DNA from 3 places in the Thioalkalivibrio sp. ALJ1 genome. Region 2 is predicted to be linked to each of the others. Evidence: predicted binding sites of a transcription regulator. Region 2 holds the regulator's gene; each other region holds the start of a gene.
The links. The regulator FliA, encoded in region 2, starts transcription of late flagellar genes. The targets are predictions, from matches to a motif close to GCTAAAGTTNNNNNNNNNNCNGCCGATA.
Positions count from the first base shown of each region.

Region 1: the regulator FliA is predicted to act here: its motif matches at 4,329-4,356, upstream of F462_RS00430 (methyl-accepting chemotaxis protein).
Region 3: the regulator FliA is predicted to act here: its motif matches at 6,069-6,096, upstream of F462_RS11170 (methyl-accepting chemotaxis protein).

Region 1 covers NZ_JQIW01000003.1:107,125-117,131, reverse strand. Annotated here, with positions in the region: gene F462_RS00445 (DsrE family protein) at 1-171, shown strand, start outside; gene F462_RS00440 (glutaredoxin family protein) at 500-955, shown strand; gene F462_RS00435 (amidohydrolase family protein) at 1,051-1,914, shown strand; gene F462_RS00430 (methyl-accepting chemotaxis protein) at 2,351-4,261, opposite strand; gene F462_RS00425 (SLC13 family permease) at 4,593-6,095, opposite strand; gene F462_RS00420 (superoxide dismutase) at 6,304-6,885, shown strand; gene F462_RS00415 (acetylornithine transaminase) at 6,988-8,184, shown strand; gene argF (ornithine carbamoyltransferase) at 8,181-9,098, shown strand; gene F462_RS00405 (protein-methionine-sulfoxide reductase heme-binding subunit MsrQ) at 9,274-9,918, opposite strand; gene msrP (protein-methionine-sulfoxide reductase catalytic subunit MsrP) at 9,944-10,007, opposite strand, start outside.
Region 2 covers NZ_KN050684.1:2,111,869-2,121,875, forward strand. Annotated here, with positions in the region: partial or broken gene flhF (flagellar biosynthesis protein FlhF) at 1-396, shown strand, start outside; gene F462_RS12275 (MinD/ParA family protein) at 565-1,389, shown strand; gene F462_RS12280 (RNA polymerase sigma factor FliA) at 1,386-2,153, shown strand; gene cheY (chemotaxis response regulator CheY) at 2,195-2,575, shown strand; gene F462_RS12290 (protein phosphatase CheZ) at 2,686-3,462, shown strand; partial or broken gene F462_RS14105 (Hpt domain-containing protein) at 3,507-3,909, shown strand; gene F462_RS12295 (chemotaxis protein CheA) at 4,044-5,636, shown strand; gene F462_RS12300 (protein-glutamate methylesterase/protein-glutamine glutaminase) at 5,639-6,751, shown strand; gene F462_RS12305 (flagellar motor protein) at 6,753-7,496, shown strand; gene motD (flagellar motor protein MotD) at 7,504-8,406, shown strand; gene F462_RS12315 (ParA family protein) at 8,403-9,203, shown strand; gene F462_RS12320 (chemotaxis protein CheW) at 9,200-9,886, shown strand.
Region 3 covers NZ_KN050684.1:1,859,711-1,869,717, forward strand. Annotated here, with positions in the region: gene sohB (protease SohB) at 1-140, opposite strand, end outside; gene F462_RS11150 (hypothetical protein) at 200-589, shown strand; gene F462_RS11155 (LysR family transcriptional regulator) at 783-1,691, shown strand; gene F462_RS11160 (N-acetylglutaminylglutamine amidotransferase) at 1,794-3,578, shown strand; gene F462_RS11165 (DUF488 domain-containing protein) at 3,586-4,011, shown strand; gene F462_RS11170 (methyl-accepting chemotaxis protein) at 4,052-5,989, opposite strand; gene F462_RS13850 (hypothetical protein) at 6,190-6,336, opposite strand; partial or broken gene F462_RS13680 (N-acetylglutaminylglutamine amidotransferase) at 6,338-6,559, shown strand; gene moaB (molybdenum cofactor biosynthesis protein B) at 6,860-7,396, opposite strand; gene rluB (23S rRNA pseudouridine(2605) synthase RluB) at 7,456-8,445, shown strand; gene F462_RS11185 (endonuclease III domain-containing protein) at 8,452-9,090, shown strand; gene F462_RS13500 (LapA family protein) at 9,147-9,362, shown strand; partial or broken gene F462_RS11190 (hemerythrin domain-containing protein) at 9,336-10,007, opposite strand, start outside.

The sequences.
Region 1 (10,007 bases), on a different contig from region 2:
TGGCGCGGTCTAGAGGCCGATGCCTTCGCCGAGTTCGTCGAAGTCGCCGACCTCGCACCCGATCGCATTGATGACTACCGCGAACTCGGCTTCGAGATCATCCGCCTGCGCCCCTCGCTTCTCGACGCCCCCGAAGAAGACCCCTGGCAATTCGACTTCGGCACCCCCTGATCCTTCATTGAAAGGGCTTTTTCACCACGAAGCGCACGAAGGCAGGAAGACAGGCCAGGTCAACGGCGATTGCACCACGGAGGGCACGGAGAAGGTCAAGACCGTAGAATAATCCTGTCGAATGATCGCTTCGGGCTGCCCAAGCCACCATCCCACCATGGGTTTTGCCGTTCTCTGTGTCCTCTGTGAACTCTGTGGTTACAAGGTTTTGACCTTCTTCGTGCCTTCGTGCCCTTCGTGGTGAAAAACGCCCTTGACCCAGCATGACTAACGCTACAGAGGATCGGGGTGTTGTGTTGGGCGCGGGTTGCTGTGGCATTCTTCGGCCATGCGATTTCTTATCCGATGGTTCTTCCGTGGCGTACGCCTGCTGCTCACCCCGTTCATGCTGATCGGCGAGCGCCTGTCGCGCCCGCGTGGAATCGAGCGTGACCCGGCTGACCAGGCCAAGGTCGATGAGCAGACGCGCCAACTCGCGCTTTATCACTTCCCCGCATGCCCGTTCTGCATCCGCGCACGGCGAACCATGCAGCGTCTCTCGCTGGATATCGAGTTACGCAACGCACAGGCCGCCGGCGCGTGGCGCGAGGAACTACAAAGTGAGGGCGGCAAGCTGCAGGTACCCTGCCTGCGCATCCAGGAAGCCGACGGGAGCGTCCGCTGGCTGTACGAGTCAGACGCGATCGGCCAGTACCTGCGCGAACGCTTCGACCCCAACCACGGAGATGGCCACTCCAATCGCTCTTCGAATGACACCACCGTCTCTGGGGATAGCCGCGCCTGAAGCCCCGCGCAGCTGCGACGCCCTCGACCGTGAGGCCCGCCCTGTCGCACTCTACGGTATAAAATTGGAGTTCCCGTATTAGAGGAACTCGCAGAATGGAATCGACGACCGCCCCGCGCCGCTTTCCCCACGTTATAACCGTTGCCGCCGCAGCCCTTCTGCTAGGTCCGCTACTGCTAATTTGCAGCCCAAGCCACGCGATCGAACCGCTGTTCGACGCGCACCTCCACTATCGCGACACCCAGGCCGAGCGTTTCCCCCCTGATGCCGTTGCTCGCACGCTGGAGGAAAACCTTATCGAGGCCGCGATCATGATGGCCCCCCGAGCCTCGCTGATCGAGTCGCTCGAATCCTCCAGCCAGGCGCGCATTATCCCGTTTCTCGAGATCTCTCAACGCCTCGGGCGCAAGATGGACTGGATGTACGTTGAGGACCTGCGCGAACAGGTCGAGGCCATTCTGGACCGCGACGCCGTGGCCTGGCGTGGCATCGGCGAACTCCACATCCAGGCGGATGACCGCTTTGCGCCGAGTTTCGAAGACCTGCTCGAACTGGCGGTGGAACGCAATCTTTGGATCGTCATCCATGGCGACCCGGCCGTAATCGACCATGCCTACGCTCTCCAGCCCGAGGTACGCATCCTCTGGGCCCATGCCGGGTCCTATGCCTACCCATCACTGGTACGCGACTACCTGATCCGTCACCCCAACATGGTCATCGACGTCTCCATGCGCAATCCGCGCATCAATCCCGGTGGGATTATCGACGCCGACTGGTTCGAACTATTTCTCGACTATCCCGATCGCTTCCTGATCGGCAATGACACCTTCAGCCTCGCACGCTGGGAACACTTCACCGTGCTAAAAGACGGCACCCGAGACTGGCTGATGCAGCTCCCCGACAACGTCGCTCGCATGATCGCCTGGGAAAACGGCCAACGCCTCTTCCCCGCTCCGTAAAGCCCACTATTCACCACGAAGTGCACGAAGGCACGAAAAACGGCTGGGCCAAGGTCAATGGCGACTCACAGGAAGACTGGAAGTCGCGAAGGATAGATCGGCCAGAACCGCCCGGGACCCGTTCGAAACGATGGTCCACCAGGCGCACCGATCGCCCCTGTGGGAGCGGGCTTGCCCGCGAAGCCCCCGCCCGCGTGTCCTCTAGCACCGGCCTTCACACCAACCCTCCCCGGCGAGTCCTGCCAGTTCCACTACCTCATCAATCTCTCTTCCGATCTTCCCCACTTCCTGTAGACCGGTCTTCGCCCTTGACCCAGCCCTTCTTCGTGCCTTCGCGCACTCCGTGGCGAATCAACCCCTTCGCCCCCACACGCATGAAAAAGCCCGCCCCCTCGAAACGAGGATGGCGGGCTCGGCTACGGGCATTGGGGCGTGATCAGACCTTGAACTGACCCACGCGCTGCTGCTGCTGCGAAGCCAGCTTGGACAGCTCCTCGGAAGCATTGCGGATCTGTTCCGATCCGGCGGCGGTCTGGTCCAGTACCTCGGTGATATTGGCGACGTTACGGTTGATCTCCTCGGCCACCGTGGACTGTTCCTCCGCGGCGCTGGCGATCTGCGTGTTCATGTCGCTGATACGAGTGACGGACTGGGTAATCGCAATCAGCGACTCGCCGGCAAGGTTCACCTGTTCGACGCTCGCATGCGCCTTAACGCGCCCGTCCTCCATCGCCTGGACCGCCTCGCGGGTACCGTTCTGAACCCGCTCGATCATCTGCTGGATCTCGTGGGTCGAGTCCTGCGTACGACTCGCGAGCGTGCGCACCTCGTCCGCGACCACGGCAAAGCCACGGCCTTGTTCGCCCGCACGCGCCGCCTCGATGGCCGCGTTCAGAGCCAGCAGATTCGTCTGATCCGCGATATCACCGATCACCTCGAGGACCTTATTGATCTGCTCGGCATCCTGCGACAGGCGACTCACCACATCCGCCGCGCTCTCCACCTGCGTGGACAGTCCATTGATCGTGCTGACGGTCTTCTGCACAACCTGCTGGCCAGCAGTGGCGTCCTGGTCCGTGCTGCGCGCGGCAGCGGCGGCATCCGACGCGTTGCGCGCCACTTCCTGGACGGTCGCCGTCATTTCGTTCATTGCGGTGGCAACCTGGTCGGTCTCCGCCTTCTGACGGCGCACCTGCTCGTTGGTCTCCTCGCTCGTCGCGGACAGCTCGGTGGCGGCGGCTGCCACCTGATCGGACCCGGCAGCCACCTGCTGGATCAGCACCCGGATCTTCTCTACGAAATGGTTGAAGGCAATCGAGAGGTCGCCCAGTTCATTCTTTCCGGAAACCTCCGGCTTGCGGGTCAGATCCCCTTCCCCACTGGCGATGTCATTCAGGCGCACCACCGTCTGGCACAACGGATGCACAATGCTGCGAGTCAGGAACCAGGCCAGCAGGGCACCCAGCACGACGGCAAGCGCGCCTACCATCACAACCGTTCCAGTCGCATTGCGGGCCATCGCGACATAGGCACTGCGATCAACCATGAGTTCGAGCACACCGACTGCATCACCGGAAAAGTCCAGCACCGGACGCGCGATGACGGCCATCGGCTCGCCCTGATAGGTGACGTTACGCACCCGTTCCTCGCCTTCCAGCACCCCACGCATCTCCGCATCAGTAAAGGTCGCATCACCCTCAATGGTGCCAGCAAAGCGGGAGAACCGACCGTCGTCGCGCAGGTAGAGTGCAGCCGGGGCGCCCAGCTCTTCAGTGAACTGCTCGAAGAAGGGTTCGCCGAAGGACAAGCCGAACTCAACGGAGCCGACATGCTCGCCGTTTTGGGCGATCGGCACGACACCGCGGATACCCAGGCCTGCCACACCCTCTTCCAGACCCGAGATGGGGGCCTGCCGATCGTTGGTATCCACAACGGTCTGGCGGAAGCCAGACAGATCGTCACCGTAGCGATCCGGGCGATGTACACGCAAGAAAGAGGTCGCCGGCGGGGTATGGAACTGGTATTGACTCACCCCGAAATCGCTGCTGAGCGACTCGAAGCTGGGCACGGTCATCGCGGCCAAGCGTTCCCGGTCGCCATTGGCCATGGCCTCCTCGACATCCGGGATACGTGCGACGGCCTGGGCCATGGCGGTTGCCCGCACGGCTTCCTGATCCAGGCGATCCAGCAACTGCCCGGTTAGGTCGTTCAGCTCACGCTGTTCGGCACGATCTGCCATCGTCCCCAGGGCATTCACCACCACCACCAGGGTCAGCGCCACGGCGAGGACCACCACGCCAATGATGCCCACCATGAGCCGCACGCCAATTCGAATGTTGTTGAACATCTATCCAGTTCCTTCGATCAATCGGATGCCAGTCGGCACCGCGGGAAAGTCAGGTCCGTCACCCCACTAGCGGCGGCGAATGCTAAAACTTGAACCCCGTAGAGCCTTTTTCCCCACAAGAACACCGGGGAGACACCGACCCATGACCGGGCGTAAGCGGCTGGGGAGACACTGATTGAAAGAGCGGGCTCGGCCGGCCGTTGTTGACCAGAAACGGGTGCGCGAACCGCGTTGCGATTCCCTTGTGCAGAATGGCTGCACGGCAGTAACCGCGCATAAAATGTAAGCCAAAGCGACTCGAGCGCAAACCCGCGCGTAAAGCAGCGTCTCCCTATAGCAAAAACGCCTCGGCAAAGACATAGACCGCCAGGCTGATCAGAACCAACGCGACCACCGACAACAGCGCGCCACCGCGCACCATATCCAGCACTCGCAACCGATTGCTGGCGAACACGATGGCATTCGGCGGGGTCGCCACCGGCAGCATGAAAGCCACCGAAGCAGCAAACGCCACGGGTAGTGCGAGCAACAACACGGGCACATCCATGCTCAAGGCGAACGCGGTCACCAGGGGCAGCAACGTAGCCGCCGTCGCGGTGTTACTGGTCACATGACTGAGCGTCATCGTCAGCAAAGCCACGCCGGCCATGATCAAGATGAGTGGCCAGACCTGTGCGACCACCAGCGCATCGGCCGCCAGCGCCGCCAGCCCGCTGGACTCGATCGCCGCCCCCAGGCTCAACCCGCCGCCGACCAGAAGGAGTACACCCCAGGGTAGTTCGCGGGTGTTGTCCCAAGTCAGCAGGCGGCGCTGCTCGCGCGAGCCCGAGGGGATCAGGAACAACAACCCCGCACCCAGAATCGCGATTCCAGCATCAGTCAACGAGATCGGCAGCAGCCCCTCCAGCGATGGCCGGGTCAGCCACGCCAGCGCGACCAGCACGAACACCCCCGCCACCCGTTTCTCCGCCGCCGACCATCGACCGACAGAGGCTCGCTGCTCGTCCAGCAAGCTACGTAGACCGCTCAGCTCCACCCGGTGCACAGGAAACACCCATTGCGTCAGTAGCCACCAGGCCATCGCCAATAGAATCGCGGCCAGCGGCAATCCCAGGGTCATCCATTCCAGAAAACCGATCTCAATCCCGTGCCGGTCCCCAAGATAGGCCGCGGTCAGGGCGTTCGGTGGCGACCCAATGATGGTGGCCATACCGCCGATGTTCGCCGCGAACGCGATCCCCAATAGCAAGGCCAGCGCAGGGCGCCGCGAGGCCACATCCTGCTCTTGCGGCGGGGCACCCCGCTCAATCAGGCCCAGGACGGACAGGGCAATCGGCAGCATCAGCGCCGCGGTCGCGGTATTGCTGACCCACATCGACAGCCCAGCGGTCGCCAGCATGAAGGCCCCGACCAGCATATGCAGACGATTACCGGAGCGCGCCACAATCGCCAGCGCCATGCGCCGGTGCAGGTCCCAGCGTTGCACCGCCAGAGCGATCGCAAACCCGCCCATAAAGAGAAAGATGATGGGGTTGGCATAGGGGGCGGTCGCCGACTCCATCGACGTGATGTCGAGGATCGGCAGGATCGCGATCGGCAGCAACGCCGTCACCGGCAACGGCAAAGCCTCGCTAATCCACCAGATCGCCATGAACAGAGTCAGCCCCAGCACCCACCAGGCGGCGGGATCGAAGCCTGCCGGTGCCGGCGCTATCAGGAACAGCGCGAAGATCAGTGGCCCAAGCAGCAACCCGAACCGGCCGCGCCAGTTCACCGGCGTTTTTCCAGGCAACTCCGCCTGGTCCGGCTGCGTACTATCGTCACGATCGGCCATCTACCTCGTCTTTCAGGCGATCAGGGATTCGAAAAACCACTGAAGAAACACTAATCGAGAACAGTTTTCCCCCCATTACAAGACCGAGCGGAATCATCGGAAATTGCATCGCTTGGGCAAGGTGACTATCGTTGTCGAGTTCGGTGGCGGTCCTGCTTCGGGGCGCGCCGCCACGCAGTTTCTCACGACACAGCACAAGGAGTCTTTCATGGCCTACGAACTGCCCGAACTGCCCTATGCCAAGAACGCACTGGAGCCGCACATCTCCGCCGAAACGCTGGAATACCATCACGACAAGCACCACGCGACCTACGTGACCAAGCTGAACGGCCTGCTGCCGGGTTCCGAGTTCGAGAATGCCTCGCTGGAAGACCTCATCAAGAAGGCCCCCGCCGGCGGCATCTTCAATAACGGTGCCCAGGTCTGGAACCACACCTTCTACTTCAACTGCATGGCCCCGAATGCCGGCGGCGAGCCGTCCGGCAAGGTGGCTGATGCGATCAACAGCGCCTTCGGTTCGTTCGACGCCTTCAAGGAGAAGTTCAACGAATCCGCGGTCGGCAACTTCGGCTCGGGCTGGACCTGGCTGGTACAGAACAGCGATGGTTCCGTCGAAATCGTGAACACCTCCAACGCCGCCAACCCGATGCGCGACGGCAAGACCCCGCTGCTGACCTGCGACGTCTGGGAACACGCCTACTACATCGACTACCGCAACGCGCGCCCGAAGTACCTGGAAAACTTCTGGGCCGTGGTGAACTGGGACTTTGTTGCCCAGCAGATGAAGTAACGCCCCAAGCGGCTTACACTAGGCGTGTTCGGCCGCATGACGCGGCTACGCCTTTCATCGAGCCGGCGGTCCTCCGCCGGCTCTTTGGTTTTGGAGAAACCCATGAATGATGCCCTGCAGAACACCTACAACCGCCTGCCGATCGCATTCGCACGCGGTGAAGGCGCCTGGCTGTGGGATACCGAGGGCAACCGCTATCTGGACACGCTCTCTGGCATCGCCGTGTGCGGGCTGGGCCACGCCCACCCCAAGGTGGCGCATGCCGTCTGCGACCAGGCCAACACGCTGGTCCATACCTCTAACCTCTACCGCATCCCGCTACAGGAGCAACTGGCCCGGCGCCTGTGCGCCCTGTCAGGCATGGACCGCGCCTTCTTCTGCAACTCCGGGGCGGAAGCCAACGAGGCGGCGATCAAGCTCGCGCGTCTGCATGGCCGCGCCAAGGGCATTAGCACGCCGAAGATCATCGTGATGGAAGGCAGCTTCCACGGCCGCACCATGGCCACGCTGTCCGCCACCGGGAACGCCAAAATCCGCGAGGGTTTCGAGCCACTAGTGGAAGGCTTCGTGCACGTCCCGCACGGGGATGCGGCCGCCGTCGAGGCCCTGGCCGAAGACCCCGACGTGGTCGCCATCCTGGTCGAGCCGGTTACCGGCGAAGGCGGCATCCATGTCCCGCCGCCCGGTTACCTGCGTCAGCTGCGCGACCTGGCGGACCGCAAGGAATGGTTGCTGATGCTGGACGAGATCCAGGCCGGCATCGGCCGCACTGGATACTGGTTCGCCTTCCAGCACGAGGGCATCACCCCGGACGTACTGAGCCTGGCCAAGGGCCTCGGTAACGGCATCCCGATCGGCGCCAACCTGGTGGCCGGCGCGGCCCGCGAGCTGTTCAACCCAGGCATGCATGGCACCACCTTCGGCGGCAACCCGCTGGTCTGTCGCGCGGCCCTGGCCGTGCTCGATGTGATGCAGGACGAGGCCCTGTGCGAGCAGGCCGCACGCCAGGGCGAGCTGCTCCTGCAACGCCTGCGCCAGCGTCTGGAGGACCACACGGGCGTGGTGGCCGTACGCGGACGCGGCCTGATGATCGGGGTCGAACTCGACCGTCCCGCAGGCGAACTGGTCATGGCGGCCCTGGAACGGGGCCTGGTCCTCAACGTCACCGCCGGGTCTGTCATCCGCCTGCTCCCGCCGCTGATCATCGACGACGAGCAGGTCGAACAGATCGCCATAACCGTCTCCGACCTGGTGGACGCCTTTCTGACGTCCAAACCCGTCAATGAGGTCTCTGCATGAACCCACGTCACTATCTCTCGTTCCTCGATCTCTCCGGAGACGAAACCCGTGCCCTGCTGCAGCGGGCCATCGAGCTCAAGCAGCAACTGAAGAGCGGCGAGCATCACGACGACCTGCTGCGCGGCAAAACCCTGGGCATGATCTTCGAGAAATCCTCGACCCGGACCCGGGTGTCATTCGAAGTGGGCATGCAGCAACTGGGTGGGAATGCCCTATTCCTGTCCCCACGCGACACTCAGCTAGGCCGCGGCGAGCCGATTGAGGACACCGCCCGAGTGCTGTCGCGCATGGTCGACTGCGTGATGATCCGCACCTACGAGCACGAGAAGCTCGAACTGTTCGCCAAACACTCGTCCGTGCCCGTGATCAATGGCCTGACCGACCTGGAACACCCGGCTCAGCTGCTGGCAGACCTGCAAACGTACTTCGAGCACCGCGGCGACATTCGCGGCAAACGCGTGGCCTGGATCGGTGACGGCAACAACATGTGTCACAGCTACATGTACGCGGCGCGTTCGCTGGACTTCCAGCTAGTCGCCGCCTGCCCAGAGGGCTACGACCCGGAACCCAGCGTGGTCGACACCACCCAGAGCCATTTCGAGCTGACGCGAGATGCCCGCGCCGCCGCCGAGGGCGCGGACCTGGTCGTCACCGATGTCTGGGCCAGCATGGGTCAGGAACAGGAAAAGAGCGCCCGCCGCCGGGCCTTCTCCGGCTTCTTCGTGGATGCGGACCTGATGCAGCTGGCCAACGACGACGCCCTGTTCATGCACTGCCTCCCCGCGCACCGCGAGGAAGAGGTCTCCACCGAGGTCCTCGAAGGCCCGCAAAGCGTCGTCTGGGACGAGGCCGAAAACCGCCTCCACGCCCAAAAGGCCCTCCTCGAATTCCTCGTCACCCTCAACGCCGGCTAGCGCGGGTCGTAAGGGCGAAAAGCGTTAACAGGAAGATGGGAAGTTAGAAAGGGTTATTGGTGATTTGGCATCCCCGGCGGGGCGGCTAGCATCGCGCGGTGGGCGAAATCTCGGCCCCACAATCAAAACCTTCCAGTCTTCCCATCTTCCTGTGAAACGCCCTTGACCCGGGCCTTCAGGCAGGGGCACGGCGGCGGGCGTGGTTACGCCGGCGGGTCTGCCAGCGGTAGACGACGCGCCAGCCGAGCAGGAAGGTGAGGATGGCGGCGTACAGGGCGACCTCGGCATAGTCGGCTCGGGCCAGCCACAGAAAGTGCAGCACCGCCAGCACGCCGGCCACGTAGACGCCTCGGTGCAACCAGACCCATTTCTTCTTGAGCCAGCGCTGCGCGGCATTGGTGGACGTGACGGCGAGCACCAGAAGGATCAACCAGGCGGCAAACCCCACCATCACGAACGGACGTTCGGTGAGGTCGTAGAGCACCAGCTCCCAGTCGAAAAACAGATCCACCCCCAGCCAGATCAGGGCGTGGGCGGTCACATAGCCAAATGCCACCAACCCCAGCATCCGGCGCAGGCGCACGATCCAGGCGAGCCCGGTCATCTGCCGTAGTGGGGTCACCGAGAGCGCAATCAGCAGCGCGATCATGGCGTGCGTGCCGGAAAGCTCCAGTAATTTCTCAATCGGATTGACGCCTAAGCCACCCAACAGTCCAAGCGCGCGCATGCCGATCCAGATGGCCGGGACCAGCGATAGCAGCAGCACCGCGGTCCACACGCCTCTGGGCGGCTGCGCGCGCTGGCGCCGCGAAGCGGTCACACGAGCCTCCTCAGGGTGGGCCCCATCAGAAATGCTCGCGCAGATCCATGCCATCGTACAACGACGCTACCTCGTCCCCGTAGCCGTTG
Region 2 (10,007 bases):
CGGTACGTGCGTTGCAAAATGCGCGTGAATTGCGTGACCTGGCCCGGCGGGTGGAGGATGGACACCTGATTCTGGTGGATACGGCGGGGCAGGCCCCGAACGCAGTGGAAGAGGAGTCGTTGTTTGCACATCTGCCGCCGAGCATTCGCGCCGAGAGCTGGCTGGTGGTTTCGGCCACTACTCAGGGCAACACCCTGCGGCGGGTGCTCGAGGCCTTCCGCAAGGCAGAGCCTTCGGCGCTGGTGTTGACCAAGCTGGACGAGGCCGAACAATTAGGTGAGGTGTTGTCAGTGCTGCTGGATCAACATCTGGGGCTGGGATTCGTCAGCGATGGCCAACGCGTCGCGGAAGACTTCCATCGCGTGGATACCGGCCATCTGACCCACTTGGCACTGGATGACGACGCGGATGGTTCCATGGCTAAAGCAAACGCCCGCGAGACCTGGGCCGCCGAGCGCCTGGCGGAGATGGACCCGCCCCGCCGAGCGCGCTCGCAACCGCGCCCGGTCACCAGTGCCGAACCCGCGAGCCTGGAACTGATTCAGCCGGTTGGAAAGGGCCGTTATGCCACGCACTAACAAACCCTTGAAGGTCATCGCAGTCGCCTCCGGCAAGGGTGGCGTTGGCAAGACCAATGTCTCGGTCAACCTGTCGGTAGGACTGGCTCGGCTGGGGCGCGAGGTGATGCTGTTCGACGCGGATCTGGGCCTCGCCAATGTCGATCTCTTGCTTGGCTTGCGGCCGGAACGAACGCTGCACGACCTCGTGACCGGCGAGGTGGAGAGCCTGGAGGAGGTGTTGGTCCAGGGGCCGGACGGGGTGAAGGTGGTGCCATCGGCTTCCGGCATCGCCGCGATGGCGAACCTAACCCCGGCCGAACATGCCGGGCTGATCCATGCTTTCAGCGCCTATCGCAAGCCGTTGGATGTGTTGATCGTGGATACCGCAGCAGGGCTGCAGGAGTCCGTGACCTCGTTCTGTCGCGCGGTTCAAGAGACCCTGGTGGTGGTTTGTGACGAACCCGCATCGATTACCGATGCCTACGCCCTAATCAAGGTGTTGCACCGGGACCACGGCATGCGTCGTTTCCGCATGGTGACCAACATGGTCAGCGGGCGCGAGAGTGCCGACCGCCTGATGCAGAAACTGAATACCGTTTGCGGCAACTATTTGCCGGAGGTGGTCCTGGACCTGGCCGGCTATATTCCCGTGGACGAGCACCTCCGCAAGGCGGTGCAGAAACGCGCGCCGGTGGTCCAGCAGTATCCCGGCAGCCCGGCGGGCAAGGCCTTCGCCGAGCTGGCCCGGACGGTTGATCGTTGGCCGGTCGGCAAGGGTGACCACGGAGGCGTCGGATTTTTCGTGGAACGAATGCTCCAGAGCGCATGATGGCGACCCGAAATCGACTTTCCGGCTACCAAACAACGTCCACCGCATCCGGTGGGCACGAACGGCTGATTGCAGATCACATCGAACTGGTGCATCGGATCGCCCATCATTTGATGGCGCGCCTGCCGTCCTCGGTACAGGTGGATGACCTGATTCAGGCGGGAATGATCGGTTTGTTAGAGGCTGCGCGGCAGTTTGAGGGCGGCCAGGGCGCCACTTTCGCGACCTATGCCGGGATCCGAATTCGCGGTGCGATGATTGACGAATTGCGCCGTAGTGACTGGACGCCGCGTTCGGTGCATCGCAATAGCCGCCGCATCGCCTCCGCGATTCAGGCGGTCGAGGCGCGCGAAGGCCGGGCCGCACGCGGTAGCGAGGTTGCGGCGGAGCTGGAAGTGCCCATCGATCAGTATTACGAGATGCTCCAGGATCACGCCGGTGCCCATTTGTTCGCGCTGGATGACCTCGGCGGCGGCGATGATGGCGCCGATCGGGTGATTGAGGGTCAGGAGGCTTCGCCCGCGCGGAATATGGAAGCGGGCGAGTTCCGCGAGGAACTGGCCGAGGCATTGGGCGACTTGCCAGAACGCGAGCGTCTGGTGCTTTCGCTGTACTACATCGAGGAACTGAATTTGCGCGAGATCGGTGCGGTGTTGGGCGTGACCGAGTCGCGTGTCAGCCAAATCCGCAGTCAGGCGGTGATCCGCCTGCGCGCGCGCATGGGGTCGTGGCTCGAAGACGGCACGGCTTTGCAGTTATTCTAAAACCCACCCTACGAATCCCGGAGTGACGTGTGGACAAGGGAATGAAAATTCTCATCGTGGACGACTTTTCCACGATGCGGCGCATTATCAAGAACCTCTTGCGCGATCTCGGCTTTAACAATACCCAGGAAGCCGATGATGGGAGTACCGCGTTGCCGATGCTGCAAAACGGTGACTTCGACTTCCTCATTACGGACTGGAATATGCCCAACATGCCGGGCATTGATTTGCTCAAGGCCGTCCGGGCGGATGCCAATCTGAAGTCGATGCCGGTGCTGATGGTGACGGCAGAGGCCAAGCGCGACCAGATCGTGGAGGCGGCGGAAGCAGGTGTGAACGGCTATGTGGTCAAGCCGTTCACCGCTGAAACCCTAAAGGAAAAGATCGATAAAATCTTTGAACGTATTGAGGCACAAGGATAAGTTTGTGCCGATAGCGGACCATTTTGGATTGGCGCCAAAGCGGCCCGGTTCGCCTGTAAACACCGCCGGGAGGCATATCCTGGCGGCGGGGTTTCAGCAAGAGGCTTTTCATGACTGAACAGGAACATCCGCCGCGTGACGGACAGCTCGATCTCGCCCGCAAACTCGTCGAGCGACTGGAAGCCGGTGACGACACGGGTGCCCGGGCGTTGGTCCAGGACCTGGCGCGTCCTTATGACCGGGAACTCTTCGATGAACTGGGCAAACTGACTCGAGACCTCCACGAGGCCTTGCAGAGCTTCCGCGGCGACTCGAGACTGGTCGAACTGACGCGGGCCGAGATCCCGGATGCGAAGGAACGCCTGAATTACGTAGTCACGATGACCGAACAGGCGGCACACGACACGATGAATGCGATCGAGTCGAGTCTTCCCATTGCCGAGTCCTTCAGCCAGCAGGCCGCTGAGCTGACAGAAAAATGGACACGGTTTCGTAACCGCCAGCTATCGGTGGATCAGTTCCGGGATTTCGCCCGGGATCTGGATGGCTTCTTTGCCCAGGCCGGTACCGATACGGAAGAACTTCGGCGACTGCTCTCCGAAGTGCTGATGGCCCAGAGTTATCAGGATATTACGGGGCAGGTCATTCGTCGTGTAATCCAGCTGGTGACAGACCTGGAGGAGAACCTGGTCTCCCTGATCCGGCTATCCAGTGGCCGCATGGAGCAGGTGGAGGCGGCCGAGGCCTCCATCGAGCAGAGCAAGGACGACCGCGAAGCCAATCGCAAAGGGCATGGCCCGAGTGTGCCAAAGACTCAAGATTCCAGCGAAGATGTCGTTCAAGGACAGGACGAGGTGGACGATCTGTTGTCGAGCCTGGGCTTTTGACAGCACCCCTCATGCGACTGGCGCCACGGGATTGGAGAGACTGAATGGCCATCGACCCCAACGACGAAATCCTTCAGGACTTCCTGATCGAGGCCGGGGAACTTCTTGAGGGGCTCAACGAGCAACTCATTGACCTGGAGCAAAACCCGGACGACCGGGAGCTTCTGAATGCGGTCTTTCGCAGCTTTCATACGATCAAGGGCGGTGCCGGCTTCCTGAGCCTGGACGCGCTGGTGACCGTGTGTCACCACGCCGAAGATGTCTTCAATCTGTTGCGCAATGGCGAGCGTCGGGTGGATAGCCACCTGATGGACACCATGCTTCGGGTGCTGGATAGCCTGAACGTCATGTTCGGGGATCTGCGCTCCGGTGTCGATCCGACGCCGGCAGAAGCGGATTTGGTCGAAGATCTGCGCCGCATGGCCAAGAACGAAGATGTGGCCGCTGCTCCGTCCTCACCTTCGGAACCGGAACCGGAACCGGAACCGGAACCTGAGCCTGAGCCTGAGCCTGAGCCTGAGCCTGAGCCTGAGCCTGAGCCTGAGCCGGAACCCGAGCCCGAGGACTCGGCTGCGGACGGAATGGTGGGGGCTGGTGACGAGATCACAGACGACGAGTTCGAAGCGCTTCTGGATACCCTGCATGGGGACTCTGCGCCCGCACCCGTGGCCAAGGATTCGGAGTCCGATCCGGCCGGTGGCACGGACGGTGATGTGGATACCGCTGCGAGCGGCGACCTGATCAGCGACGACGAATTCGAGAATCTGCTGGATGAATTGCAGGCCCGGGGCGAAGGTCCTGCGGCGACGTCCACAAGCGAACCCCGCGAACCCGCAACGCCAGAGCCGGCCCCCAGTGCCCCGTCCGAAGAGCCTGCCAAAGCGGAGGTCGGCTCTGGAGGGCAGGGTGGTGGTGCCCGCGCAGGCGGGGGCGGCGAGGCTGGAGGCCGCTCGGCCCCGCAGGGCGAAACCTCCGTCCGCGTCGACACCGAGCGTCTGGACGAGATCATGAATCTGGTTGGCGAGCTGGTGCTGGTGCGCAATCGCCTGAGTATGCTGCGCTCGCAGCATGTCGACGACGAGTTGGGCAAGGCGATCAGTTCGTTGGCGCTGGTGACTTCGGATCTGCAGACCTCGGTGATGAAGACGCGGATGCAGCCGGTGAAGAAGGTCTTCAATCGCTTCCCCCGAGTCATTCGCGACCTGTCGCGCAATCTGGGTAAAGAGATCGAACTGGAGATCTTCGGTGAGGATACCGACCTCGACAAAAACCTGGTCGAGGCGCTCTCCGATCCGTTGGTCCACTTGGTACGAAATGCAGTAGACCACGGTATCGAGACCCCGGAGGTGCGCGAGGCCGCCGGCAAACCGCGCAAGGGGACCGTGGTGCTGGGTGCGGCGCAGGAAGGCGACCATATTGCACTCCTGATCAAGGATGACGGCGGTGGCATGGATCCTGATGCCCTGCGTCGCAAGGCCGTGGAGAAAGGCCTGATGGAGCCCGCCATGGCTGAGCGCATGACGGATCGCGAGGCCTTCAACGTGATCTTCATGGCTGGTTTTTCGACCAAGACGGAGATCTCCGATGTCTCCGGCCGCGGGGTCGGCATGGACGTGGTCAAGACCAAGATCTCGCAACTCAACGGCATGATCGACATTGAGTCCGAGATTGGTGTCGGGACCACGCTGCGCGTCAAACTGCCGCTGACGCTGGCGATTTTGCCGGCCTTGATGGTGATTCTGGATGGGCGCCGTTTCGCGATCCCACTGGCCTCGGTTTCGGAAATCCTGGACCTGGATCTGACCAAGACGCACTACGTGGATGACCAGGAGGTCATCATCGTGCGCAAGCACGCGCTCCCGATTCACTACCTCAAGCGCTGGCTGAAGCCTGGCCACGAGCCCGAGCCGAGCAAGGAAGCCCATGTGGTTGTGGTGCATACTGCCGACCGTAAGGTGGGGCTGGTGGTGGACGACCTGGTGGGACAGGAAGAGGTAGTGATTAAGCCTCTCGGTCAGAATCTGCAGGGGGTGAAGGGCCTCGCGGGGGCAACCATTACGGGGGATGGTGGAATCGCGCTGATCCTCGACGTCTCGGACCTGGTGACCATCTTGATGCGGCAGCTGCAGATGTCCGGTCGGCCGCGCCGCGCGGTGCGTTCGAGCGAGGGCTGAGGATGCCGATCAAGGTCCTGGTGGTCGATGATTCCGGATTTTTTCGTCGAAGAATTGCGGAGATTCTCGATTCCGATTCCGGTATAGAAGTAGTCGGTTCAGCCGAGAATGGTGAGCAGGCGATTGCCAGGGTTCGGGAGCTGGACCCCGATGTGGTAACGATGGATATCGAGATGCCGGTAATGGACGGCATCACCGCTGTGCGCAAGATCATGGCCGAGAACCCGCGGCCGATCCTGATGTTTTCCAGCCTGACCACCGAAGGTGCGCAGGCGACCCTGGATGCGCTGGAGGCGGGGGCGGTCGATTTCCTGCCCAAGCGCTTCAGCGATATGGCGAGTGACGAAGACAGCGCGCGCATGCTGTTGCGCCGGCGCGTGCGTTCCTTGTCGCGCAGCCGGGCACGCTCGGTGAGTGCACCGGGCAGTAGTGCGCCTGCTCGCGAGGCCCGGCCCAACGCGCGCCGGGAAGAGGCCGACCGGGTTGCGGCCGACGCCCGCAAGCAGGCTCCCCCAGTTGTCAGTACGCGTCCCAAGACGCCGCTGCGGCAAATGCGGGCGGTGCTGATTGGGACCTCAACCGGCGGCCCAGTCGCCTTGCAGGAAGTTCTGAAGCCGCTGCCAGCGAGCTTTCCACTCCCGATTCTGCTGGTGCAACACATGCCGGCCAGTTTTACCCCGGCCTTCGCCGAACGCCTGAATGCAATGTGCAATATCGAGGTGCGCCAGGCGAAGGACGGTGATGTCCTGAAGCCGGGTGTGGCCCTTCTCGCGCCGGGTGGTATGCAAACCACACTGGAGCGCGGGAGCCAGACGCTAGTCCGTATTTCCGAGAGCCCACTGGGGACGATCTACAAGCCAAGCGTGGACGCGGCGTTTGCTTCTGCCGTTGATGCCCTGCGGGGGCAGGTCCTGGCCGTGGTGCTGACCGGTATGGGTGCGGATGGCCGTGAAGGGGCCCGTGCTCTGAAGGCGGTCGGTGCTCAGGTGTGGTCGCAGGATGCCGCGACCTGTGTGGTGTACGGGATGCCGGCGGCGGTTGCCGAGGCGGGGCTGTCGGACCACGTGTATCCGTTGCCCGAGATCGGACCGGCTCTGGTAAAGGGGATCTGCTGACATGGATATCCTGAGCCTCGTCGGGATCACGCTGGGGCTGGTGGCCGTCTTGGGCGGAAGTATTGCCAAGGGCAGCGGTCTGGGTGCGCTGTGGAACGCGGCAGCCTTCGTGATCGTGGTGCTGGGGACCCTGGGGGCGACTCTGGTGCAGGCGCGGATGGTGGTGTTTTTGCATGGGATGCGCATCCTGCCTTGGGCCTTCAAGCCACCCAAGATCGATAACCAGGCGATGGTCGAGCAGATCGTTGAGTGGTCGAATGTCGCGCGCAAAGAGGGCTTGTTGGGTCTCGAGACGCTGGCCGACGAGGAAAGTGACGAGTTTGCGCGCAAGGGGTTGCAGCTGCTGGTTGATGGCAGTGAGCCTCAAACCATTCGACAGATCCTGGAGGCCGACCTGGACAACCGCGAGCACTTTGACCTGCAAGGGGCCAAGGTCTTCGAGAGTATGGGGATCTATGCCCCGACTCTAGGCATTGTGGGTGCAGTGATGGGGTTGATGGCGGTGATGCAGAACCTCGCCGATCCGAGCAAGTTGGGGGCGGGGATAGCGGCGGCGTTTGTGGCGACGATCTACGGGATTGCGTCGGCGAACCTGTTGTTCCTTCCGGTGGCAAACAAATTAAAGTCAATTATTCAGAATCGCTCGCAACATCAACAAATGTTGATGGAAGGACTGATTTCGATTGCCGAGGGCGAGAACCCCCGGAACATCGAAAGCAAGCTGAGTGGCTTCATCCACGAGTGAGGTCACCATGGCGCGACGCAAACGGGCGGATGAACACGAGAATCACGAGGCCTGGGCCATTCCCTACGGGGATCTGGTTACGCTGCTGCTCGCGTTTTTTGTGGTGATGTACGCGATCTCCTCGGTGGATGACGGGAAGTACCGGGTCCTCTCGGAGTCGCTTGTGGATGCGTTCCGCGCACCCATGCAAGCCGATCCGATCCAGGTGGGGGAGCCGACAGTTGCTCGGGAGCGCACTCCACAGGATCTGCGTGCCCTGGTGCCGATCGAGGTGCAACCGGGGCTGGTGGAGGATGGGCCGCAGCCGATCGATATGGCGTTGAGCGGGTTGATGGACGATACCCCCGAGGCCGATGAAATGCAGGCCTTCCTCGACGAGCTGGCGGATACGGCTCGGGAGATCGAACTGGCTATGGCGCAGTGGATCGAGGACGGTGATCTGCGTGTCACCCGTGAGGCCTACTGGCTGGAGATCGAGATCACGAGCCGGTTGTTGTTCCCTTCCGGGTCCGCAACGCTCAATGCCGAGGCAACGGCGTTGCTGCGTGAAGTTGGGGTGATCCTTGCGCCGCGTGTCTCGCGCATTCATGTAGAGGGGCACACGGACAATGTGCCGATACAGACCGCCGTCTATCCTTCCAATTGGGAGCTATCTTCCGGGCGCGCGGCGGCTGTGGTGAACGAGTTTGAAGTGGCCGGCGTCGATCCCGAAAACCTGGTGGCTCTGGGCTATGGCGAACATCGCCCGGTGGCGAGCAACGATACGGCGGACGGCCGGGCAGAGAATCGGCGTGTCTCGATCGTGGTGCTGCCTGGGGCACGACCACGTGCCGAAGGCGCACAGGAGCCGGAGCGCCTGCGCGACGACTTGCCACTCGCACCGCTCTCGACGGATGGAGACACACCATGATGGTCTGGGCGGTAGCAAACCAGAAGGGGGGCGTGGGGAAGACCACGACGACGGTGACCCTCGGCGGCCTGTTGTCGGGGCCAGAGCAGCGTGTGCTGTTGGTGGACGTCGACCCGCATGGCTCGCTGACCGCCTATTTCGGCCACGATCCGGAGACGGCCACCCGCGGCGTGTACGAGCTGTTCAGCCAGTGCGCGGAGGGGGAAGCGCCTGACCCGACGGGCCTGATCCGCGAGAGTCGTTTCCCCGGGCTGGATCTGCTGACGGCCAGTACGGCGCTGGCGACTCTGGATCGTCAGCTGGGTACCCGCAGCGGCATGGGCCTGGTCTTGCGGCAGGCCCTGGAAAAGATTGAAGGCCAGTACGACTATGTGCTGCTGGATTGCCCGCCGATGCTTGGGGTGCTGATGGTGAATGCACTGGCGGCCTGCGACGAGTTGCTGGTGCCGGTGCAGACCGAATTCCTCGCCCTGAAGGGGCTTGAACGGATGATCAACACGCTGAAGATGGTGCAGAAGTCGCGCAAGGCCGAACTCAAGTATCGGATTATCCCCACCTTGTTCGACCGCCGTACGCGTGCAGCGCACGAGGCGCTGGCCGAGTTGCGTCGCCTGTATGACGATGACGTCTGGCCTGGCGTGATCCCGGTGGACACCAAATTTCGTGATGCATCCAGTGCCGGGCAGCCGCTTTGTTTCATGATCCCGGATGCCCGTGGTGTGCTGGCCTATTCGGACCTGCTGGAGGCGATCGGAGGAAGGCTGTCCGAGCCCCATGAGCGGAGGCGACGCGGATGAACCCATCCAAGGCAGATAATCTTGCCCTGAAGGCGGAACCGGAAGCGCTGGACGACTATTTCGGCAGCTTGTTGGACGATCCGGCACCGGCTCGCTCCCTCTTGCGCCCGGATATCCTGGAGCCGCGGTCCGTGTTGGCGGAGCCTGTCGTGGAGGTAGAAACCACGGTGCGCGAGGTCGAAGTGGCCGCCGAGGCGCCAGTGGTTCCGCCACCGACCGTGCCGAGTGAGCGCGAGTACGCCCGTCCCGAGCAGTCCTTCTCGGCCCTGGTGATCGAGGCCGGCAATTTGACCTTGCTGGCGCCATTGCATGCGCTTGGGGGTGTTGCCCCGCTGGACAGTCTGGAGGTGCGACCCACTCCGAATCATTCGGTCTGGTACCTTGGACTCGCGGATACCAAGCAGGGCCGGGTGCAGCTGATCGATCTTGCGGCGGTGGTAACCCCCGAGGATCGTGAATACGAGGCCGACACCGCCCGCCAGGTGGTCTTTGTCGCGGGCTCGCGTTTTGCCCTTGCCTGCCGCGCAGTCCATGGCACGCGTGTGATCCAGCCGGATTCGCTGCGCTGGCGCAGCCACCGCCGGCGCCTTCCCTGGTTGGCCGGCGTGGAGCGCGAAAAGATGGCTACTTTACTGGATCTGGAGGCACTCGACCGGACTCTGGATGAAGGGGCCTGGGAGTGATCAAGGCCTGCCGATTGTCATGTCCGTTCAAGCATCCGGATGTGCGGCCGATACACTGGGCAGGACGATATTACAGGGCAGTTTGTACCTGTACGGAATGACGAGGACGACATGAGCAGCG
Region 3 (10,007 bases), 250 kb from region 2:
CGCTTGACGCTCAGGCGATCCGGACGCCGATCGCGCGAACGGGCGACCAGCCCGGCGACGGCGCTCAGCACGATCAGCACGGCAATGACCGCCGTGGCAACCTTGGCGAGGAAAAGTCCGTACTCCTGAAGAAATTCCATTTCATGTCCTGGATTGATGGCGTGGTGAGGCTCGAAGCCTGTGCGTGCATAATGCCAGCATGAATACCGATACAGTTGAAGACCCTCGTAGTGCGGGACGGTTTCTCGACCGGGAAGGTTCCGCAGTGGGCCCACTGCCCGAACCGATCATCTATGCCGGATACGCGACCCTGAGTCTGCGCCAGGTGGATGAATGGAACGGGGTACCCAAGGGCACGGCCTTTCGCCTGTTCAAGGCGCGCAAGGATCAATTACGCGAGGGGGTGGACTTCTTCTACATCCCGGAAGGCAGCGATCCTGAGTTGACCGAGACCCTGCGCATGGACCGTCGGATCTACCCCTCCACCATCCATCTGGTCTTGTTGACTGCCAACGCCTATGCCCGTCTGCGTGAGGAGTGGCACGTGCGAATCCACAACCCAGGATGCGGATGTCCCGAGGGACACTAGCCAGGCGAGGGTCAATCGACTTGCTCGCGTTCAAGCGGCTTTCGTGTGCGTGCAAGCTGTGGCGCCTGCAGGGTCGTCATTCGATCCTCGACGGTCCCCGATACCGATTGATGCCCCGAACTCATCCGGACCAAGTCGGTACGACAAGCTCCGGCCGGACACCGCAACGGGGCTTGAGGAATAGGCACCACCAATGCGGGCGGCCGCAGTGATTCGCGTCACCCTTGAACAGTGGCGCATGCTGCAGGCGGTGGTGGACGCCGGCGGTTTCGCACGGGCAGCCGAGCGGGTGCACAAGAGCCCGTCGAGCATCAACCATGCGGTGCAGAAGCTGGAAGAGCAGCTGGGCGTGGATGTCTTCGAGGTGCAGGGCCGCAAGGCGGTCCTGACCCCGGCCGGCAAGGCGCTGCTGCGCCGGGCCGAGCACCTGCTGGAAGAGGCGGCGGAGATCGAGGCCCTGGCGGGTGCGCTCGCGGCCGGGGTGGAGTCCGAGATTCGTTTGGCGGTCGATCAGCTCCTGCCGCGCGCGCCAGTGATTGGTGCCCTGGAAGCCTTCTCGCGGGCCTATCCAGCCACGCGGATCCAGTTGCACGAGGTCGTGCTCAGTGGGGGGCCTGACCTGTTGCGCGATGCGGCCGTGGACATCCTGTTGGGTCCGGAGCTTCCGTCCGGTTATCTCGGTAGCTGCCTGGGCGAGCTGTCGATGGTCTGTGTGGCGCATCCGTCGCATCCGTTGGCGCAGGCGGAGATGCTGCTGACCCGGCGCCATCTCCAGGCACACCGTCAGGTGGTGGTGCGGGATTCAGGTATCCAGGCCCCCGGCGAGGGCGGCTGGGTGGAGGCCGACCAGCGCTGGACGGTTTCCCACATGGGTACCGCCTGCGAGATCCTGCGCTCCGGTATCGGTTTTGCCTGGATGCCGGAGGACCGGATCGCCGAGGATCTTGCGGCGGGCCGGCTGGTCGAATTGAACCTGGAGGTTGGTGCTCGGCATCAGGTGCCGTTCTACATCGTGCACGCGGACCGGGATCGTGCCGGCGTGGCCAGCCAGTCCCTGATGGAAGCGCTGGAGCAAGCCTTCCGGGCGGACCCCCCTTCCTGACGGGAATTCCCTGGAGGAGCGTGCTCGCACGCGAAGCCCCGGCCCACGTCGGACTTCGGGTGATCGCGCCGAACCCAACAAGAATCAACAAGGATCGAACCGATGTGCGGGATCGCAGGAGAATTTGTCTGGGGTGAACGCCGGGCCAGCGGCGAGGCCGTGGCCCGCATGCTGCCCTGTCTGGAACGACGCGGGCCGGATGCCGATGGCCTGTGGGCCTCCGGGCGGGTGGCGCTGGGTCACCGGCGGCTGTCCATCCTCGACCTGTCGCAACGTGCCCATCAGCCAATGTTCGACCCGGAGACCGGGTTCGCCCTGGTGTTCAATGGCGCGATCTACAACTTCCGCGCGCTGCGCTCCGAACTGGAAGGCCGCGGCCACCGTTTCTTCTCCACCGGCGATACCGAGGTCATCCTGCGTGGCTACGCGGAGTGGGGCGAGGGGATCGTCAGTCGCCTCCACGGGATGTTTGCGTTCGCCCTGTTCGACGGCAATGCCCAGCGTCTGCTGCTGGCGCGTGATCGTATGGGGATCAAGCCGCTATATCTGGCGCGTATGGGCGACGGGATCCGCTTTGCCTCCAACACCCAGGCGCTGCTGGCGGCGGGCGACGTGGACACCGAGCTGGATGCCGAGGCGCTGCACATGCTGTTCTCGCTGCATGCGGTGGTGCCCGCGCCGCGCACCGTGCTGCGCGGCATCCGCAAGCTGGAGCCAGGACATTACCTGAGCATCGATGCGCGCGGGCAGGAACGGCTACAGCGCTATTGGACACTGTATGCCCACCGCCCGGAGCCGGTCGTGTCCGACGCCGAGTGGCAGGAGCGTATCGAGCACAGTCTGCGCAGCGCCGTGCGCAAGCGTCTGGAGGTGGCCGATGTGCCGGTGGGCGTACTACTCTCCGGCGGGCTGGATTCCTCCCTGCTGGTCGCGCTGGCGATGGAGGAGGGGGCACAGGACCTGCGCACCTTCACCGTCGGCTTCGAGGACCAGCCGGAGGAGAAGGGCTCGGAGTTCGAATACTCCGATCCGGTCGCCGAACGCTATGCCACCGACCACCAGGCGACCCTGATCCCCAACGACCAGGTCCTGGCCCGGCTGCCGGAGGCCGTCGGCGCGATGGCCGAACCGATGTTCGGTCAGGACGCGGTGGCCTTCTACCTGCTCTCGGAGCAAGTGTCGCAGCACGTGAAGGTGGTGCAGTCTGGCCAGGGGGCCGACGAGGTATTCGGCGGCTACTTCTGGTATCCACAGATGGCGGAGGACCGCCACGGCGACTGGGTGGAACGCTTCCGCCGCCACTACTTCGACCGCGACCATCCGGAAATGGCCGAGATGCTGCAGCACCCACCGGCCACCGACATCACCGGGGATTGGCTGCGCGAACAATTCGCCGAACTCGAGACCGACCGCGCCGACTCTTTCATCGACGCGGTGCTGGCGCTGGATGTGACTACACTGATCGTGGATGACCCGGTCAAGCGTGTGGACAACATGACCATGGCCTTCGGCCTGGAGGCACGGGTCCCGTTCCTGGATCACGAGCTGGTGGAGACCGCCGCCGCGATGCCGCCGCACCTGAAGCTGGGCGACGGCGGCAAGGACGTGCTGCGCCGCATCGCCCGCGGGCGTCTGCCGGACGCGGTGCTGGACCGGCCCAAGGGCTACTTCCCGGTGCCGGCCCTGAAGTACGTGCGCGGCGACTTCCTCGAGTTCATGCGCGACATCCTCACCTCGCGCGCCTCGCGCGAGCGCGGGCTGTACCAGCCGGACTACATCGACAAACTGCTGGACGCCCCCGACCAGTATTTCACCCGCATCCAGGGCTCCAAGCTCTGGCACGCGGCCCTGCTCGAGTACTGGCTGCAGACACACGTGGATCGGTAAGCGCTGCATGGAACGAGTGCGGATCCGGCGTGTGTACGATCCGGTGAATCCCGACGACGGGTACCGCGTGCTGGTCGACCGCCTGTGGCCGCGGGGGATCAAGAGATCCGCGCTCGCACTGGACGCCTGGGAGAAAGAGATCGCGCCGTCCTCGGAGCTGCGCCGCTGGTTCGCGCATGACCCGGGTCGCTGGCGCGATTTCTGCCGCCGTTACCAAAAAGAACTGGAGGGGGCCCCCGAGGCGTGGGCTCGTTTATTGGCGTATACCCTCCATGGTCCCCTGACCCTGCTGACGGCCACCCGAGACGTGGACTACAGCCACACGGTGGTGTTGCGTGATCTTCTCGACGCCGAATGGGCCGAGGCAGAACCAGCGGGGGAGCGCGCTTCGCCGGTGTGCTTTGAACCCGGAAGCGGAAATGACACGGAGTAGATCGCTCGGCTCCGTGTCTCCCCGCGCTTCCTGACCGGCGTCAGACCTTGAAGCGGTTGACGATTTCGCGCAGCTGCTCCGACAGCCCGGCCAGGGTCTCGCTGGCCTGACCCATCTGCACGACGTTGGTTGCGTTGTGCTCGGAGACCTCGCTGATCGAGTGGATGTTGCGGTTGATCTCGTTGGAGGTCGCCGACTGTTCTTCGGCCGCGCTCGCGATTTGACGCGTCATGTCCTCGATCTTCTCGACCGCGGCAACAATCTGTTCGAGCGATGTGCCCGCCTGGTTGACCTGATCCACACCATCCTGGGCTTGGGTCTGGCTGGCGGCCATCGCCGTTACAGCCTGATCCGCGCGCTTCTGAACCGCCTCGATCATCTGCTGAATCTCGGTGATCGATTCCTGGGTGCGGACGGCAAGGTTGCGAACCTCCTCGGCGACCACAGCGAAACCGCGACCATCCTCCCCGGCGCGCGCCGCCTCGATTGCAGCGTTCAGCGCCAGCAGATTGGTCTGGTCAGCAACGTTGTTGATGACCTGCAGGATCTCGCCGATGTTGTCGCTGTCGCCCTTGAGTGCGGTGATGACTTCCGCGGTGCTCTGGATCTCGTTCGACAGCTTGTTGATCGAGGTGACCGACGCGCTTACCACGTTGCGGCCACTCTGGGCCTGTTCCGTGGTCTCTCGCACGACATCTGCCGTGCTCTGACTGTTCCGGGCGACCTCCTCGACGGTTGCAGTCATCTCGTTGATCGCCGCGGCCGCGTCGCTGAGCTGGGCGTTCTGACGGTTTACACCCTTGTCGGTTTCTTCGTTGATGTGCGAAAGCTCGGTGGCGGCCGAGGCCACTTCCTCCGCATGTCCGCGGACGTTGCCGATCAATTCGCGCAGGCGGGACTGCATGGTGGCGATGGCCGCAAGCAGCGAGGAGTTATCCCCCTTGCGCAGCTGAATCGGGACGGTCATGTCGCCTTCCGATACCTGGCGGACGATGTTCGAGGCGTAGGCGGGGTCGCCCCCCAGCGTGCGCAGGACGTTGCGGATCACGCCGAGGCTGATCAGCGAGGCAACGATCAGGATGACGATAGTGAGGCCGACCACCAACCAAAGTGCGCGTTGCAGTTCGGCCAGTGCGATCCCTTCGTCGAGCTCCATCAGCAGGCCCCAGCCGAGCAGGGGGATGTCGGTGTAGCTGCCGATCACTGCGGTGCCGATCGCGTTCTCGTATCGGCCAACGCCGCTGTCACCGGCAGCGATGGCCTGTGCGGCACGAGTGTCGATCGCCCGGTCAGTATCGGGGGCTGAACCAACGGGTGTGACGGGGCGGCGGTCGTGGTCCACCAGGTAGATTTCGGAACCCTCGCCAAGATCGATTGCGTTGACACGATCGAAGATTGCGTCGAGCTGCACGGCGCCCCGCATCACCGCGATGGGTTCGCCGTCCGCCCCCTCAATCGGGATTGCGACGGTGCTGACCCGATTGCCCGTCGCGCGGGAGACTACCGGCCGTGAGAAGGTGTCCTCCCCACTGATCGCGCTTTGGAACCATGCCCGGTCGGGCACATTGAAATCGTTCGCCTCCTCGCGGCTGAGGACGTGCGCTTGGCCGTCGAAGGACACTCCTACCTCGCCCATGCCGTCGGCGTTCACGACAAAGATCGTGTCGTATTCGCCGCGCAGCGAGGCGATCTGCTCGAGCAGGTGCTCGAGTTCATCGAGTTCCATTTCCCGGGCAGCATCGAGACCTGCCAGATAGCGCATTTCGTCCTGTCGCCCCACGAGCCACTCGGTAAAGGACTGCGCGTTGGATTCGCCCATTGCATGAAGCCGGTCGATGGTCGCGTCGGTGTAGGAGGCCCGGTATTGCAAGAAGATGAGGGTGGCAACGATGAGGATCGCGCCTACGATAAGAGAAAGGATCATCAGCGTCAGGCGGGTGCCGAAGCCGGCTCTGGACAGGGGATTCAGGGATCTCATCGCGTTGGCCTTCCATATCGCTGTTGTATTCGTCGGTCGACAAGCAGATTCGCCTCTGCGATGCAACCGCTACAGGGGGTAACGGCACGCTTATAGGCTTTTTTAGCGCATTTTAGGAATTTTTCTTGTGGCAACCGTTGACAGCGTGCCGGTGCGGGCGGGCGTCCCGACAATCGAGGCGCTTCATCCTGCTTCGGGCTTTATTCGTTGCGAAACAAGGTTGCGAAGGGTCCGTGGAGGGTCTCGCGCCACAACAGGATGATCGCGACGTAGAGGTAGGCCGGCATGAGGATCTCGAGGCCTTCCTCGAGGCGAGGAAACAGCCCGCTGGGGTGCGCCAATTCCACGCCGAAGGGCTACTTCCCGGTGTCGGCGCTCAAATCACGTGCGCAGCGACTTCCACGAGTTCATGCGGGGCATCCCCAGCTTGCGCGAGCGCGGGCTGTACAGCCGGCCTACATTGACAGGCTGCTGGACACACCCGGCCAGAACTTCACCCGCATTCAGGGCTTCAAGCTGTGGCACGCGGCCTTGCGCGAATACTGCCTGCAGACCCACTTGGATGCGTGATCAATGGGCGTATAGCACCACCAAGCACACGAAGGCACGAAGAAGGTCCAGGGCGGGTTGCACCACGGAGCACAGGACAAAGTCGTTGATTGGCTTGCAGCTGAAGTACGTGCCAAACACATCGAGCTGCATTGGGGGTGAACCCCTTTAGATGGGCTATTCCCGCCCATGACGCTCGCGCCCTTCACCCGAAATGCCTCGACCCGCCTCCGTGTACTCCGTGTCCTATGTGGTTAATCCACTCTTGACCTTGACCTTCTTCGTACCTTCGTGTGCTTCGTGGTGAAATCCGAATTTCCCTCAGGACTCTTTCAGGCGCGGCATCAGCATCGTCAGGTTGCAGGGCATGGTGCGGTCGTCCAGTTGGGCCTGGATGATGCGGTCCCAGGCGGTGCGGCAGGCGCCGGTGGAGCCGGGCAGCACGAACAGGTAGGTGCCGTTGGCCACCCCCGACAGGGCGCGGGACTGCAGGCTGGAGGTGCCGATCTCTTCATAGGACAGCATGCGGAACAGCTCGCCGAAGCCCTCGATGGTCTTGTCCAGCAGCACCGAGGCGGCCTCCGGGGTGCCGTCACGACCGGTGATGCCGGTGCCGCCGGTGGTGATCACCGCGTCGATCTCGGGATCGGCGATCCAGCGCGAGAGCTCCGCGCGTATGGCGTAGATGTCGTCCTTCACGATCCCGCGATCGGCCAGGCGGTGGCCGGCACCCTCGAGGCGTTCCACGAGGGCATCGCCGGAGCGGTCCTCCGCCAGTTCGCGGCTGTCGGAGACGGTCAGGACGGCGATGTTCAGCGGGGTGGTGACAGGGGAGGTATCCGGCGCGGAAGCGGTCATGGCAACGTCCTGTTGGTGTATCGTGGCGCCCATCTTAATGAGTTGCTGGAGTTCCGGGAATGTCGGAGCGGGTACAGAAGGTCCTTGCGGCGCGGGGGCTTGGTTCGCGGCGCGAGATCGAGGGCTGGATCGAGCGCGGCGAAGTGCAGGTGAACAACCGCACGGTGAAGCTGGGCGACCAGGTCGGCGAAGGCGACGTGATCCGCGTGCGCGGGCGTGTAGTGCGGCAGCCGGATTACCCCCATCGCTGGATTGTGTATCACAAGCCGGTGGGCGAGATCTGCAGTCGTTCCGACCCAGAGGGGCGGCGGCCGGTGTTCGCGAGCCTGCCCCGGCTCAAGGGGCAGCGCTGGGTGGGTGTGGGCCGCCTGGACCTGAATACCTCCGGCCTGCTGCTGTTCACCACCGATGGTGAGCTCGCGAACCGGCTGATGCACCCGAGCATGGCCATGGAGCGCGAGTATGCGGTGCGAGTATTGGGCGAGGTGCCCGAGGCCACGCTGACCATGCTGCGCGAGGGTGTGGAACTGGAAGACGGTGCGGCGCGGTTCGATAGCCTGCAGGAGCAGGGCGGAGAGGGCGCGAATCACTGGTATCACGTGATCGTCAGCGAGGGGCGCAACCGGCTGGTACGACGCCTGTGGGATGCGGTCGGGGTGACCGTCAGCCGCTTGATCCGGGTGCGCTACGGGCCGGTGGTCCTTGGGCGGGGCCTGAAGACCGGCGCTGTGCGCAATCTGGAGCCGCGTGAGGTGGCGGGGCTGTACGAGGCGGTGGAGTTGCCGATTCCGGAAGCGGTGCGACCGCGCGGTCGAGGCGGGCCACGCCGTGATAAGCGCCCGGACAGTCGGTCTGGGCAGCCCGGCAAGAAAGCGCCTGTGCGCAAGTCACGCAATAGCCGCGCGGCCCGCGAGGATGGCTGGAGTTCGTCGGCCCCGAAGAAATCCGGCAAGCCGGACAGCGGACGGCGGGGCACAAAGCCCGCAAGTGGCCGCTCGGGCAGCAAGCCGACGGGGGGCGGGAAGCCGGGCGGCCGTCGCCAGCGGTAGCGCCGTATGCGGATTCGTGAGCTGCTGGAGACCTTGCGCGCGGAGTATGGCGACCTGCAGTGGTGGCCGGCGGATACCGCGTTCGAGGTGATGGTCGGTGCGGTACTGACACAGAACACCAGTTGGACGAACGTCGAGAAGGCGCTGGCCAATCTGCGCGCCATCGACGCGCTGTCACCGGACGGGCTGATGGCCTTGGGCCAGGAGGAACTGGCCGGGTACATCCGCCCCAGCGGCTATTTCAACGTCAAGGCGGATCGTTTGCGCCACCTGCTGGCATTTCTGGACGAGGCCGGTGGTGTGGAGGGTCTGGCATCGCTTGAGACCGATGCGCTGCGCGCTGCGTTGCTGGCGGTGAAGGGCGTGGGGCCGGAGACCGCCGACGATATCGTGCTGTATGCCTTCAACCGGCCCGTATTCGTGGTGGATGCCTACACCCGGCGCCTGTTCGAGCGCCTGGAAATCCCGCAGGCGCTTGACCACTATGATCGCTTGCGCGCCCATGTGGAGGCCGAGGTGGGCCCCGATGTCGCAGCACTGAACGACCTTCACGCGCTGATCGTGGAGCATGGCAAGGAGCGTTGCCGACCGCGGCCGCGTTGCGAGGGCTGTCCGCTGCAGGGCCGCTGTTACTATCCCGGTTGACGCGCTGTTCGCGTAACCGGAACCTCTACGTTTGTCGATTGGCCAGCGAGGTCTGAATGCGGTACGTCTACACGTTCCTAATCCTTCTTTTCGTCGCTGTGGTCGCGATTTTCGCGATCCAGAATTTGCGTCTGGTCACGCTCAACTTCCTGGCCCTGCACGTGACCATGCCGCTCTCGCTGTTGATTGTCGGGATCTATTTGTTGGGCCTGGTATCCGGCGGCGCACTGGTGGCCTTGATTAAGCGCTGGATTCGTGGCGCCAGTCGCTAATTGTGCGCTGGCAAGTAATTCAGCGGCTTCATCAGGGCGCTCGCGCAGGGCGCGACTCCAGAGTGGGAACAGGTTCTGTTCCTCGCGGCCCTCGTGTTTCGCCAGTGCCCCGGAGATCAGAGCGAAGAACGGGGCCACCGCCCAGGCTTCGTCCACGCCTTCGCTGAATTCGTGCTCCAGCATCGTGGTCTGTTCCAGGATCTCGTCGTGTTCGCGCAGCATGATGGAGGTCGGGTCCTGTCCATTGGGGCTGCGGGGCAGGTCGAGGAGCGGCACGATCATTTCATTCTCCACCTGGATGTGACGGTGCAGTCCATCCACATAGGCGTGGAAATCCGGTGCGGCCCCCTCGAGGTCGCCGGCATTGACCTTGTGCAGGGCGCTGGCGAACAGGCGGTCGATGCGCAGGTGATCGCGTTCCAGAAGATCCACTAGATCCACAGGGGCGACGTCGTCGCGGCGCTGCACCGAGAGCTTCCAAAGCGGTGGACCTTCGGCAAGGGTTTGCCAGTGGATTGCATGGCGCAGTTGCTGGCTGATCGCATCCATCAGCAGCTTCGGTTCTTGATCCAGCCAGACCTCGAAGACCTGTGCGGTGCGCAGTTCTCGCAGGGTGTAGTAGGCGCGGGTATGGGCGTGTTCGGC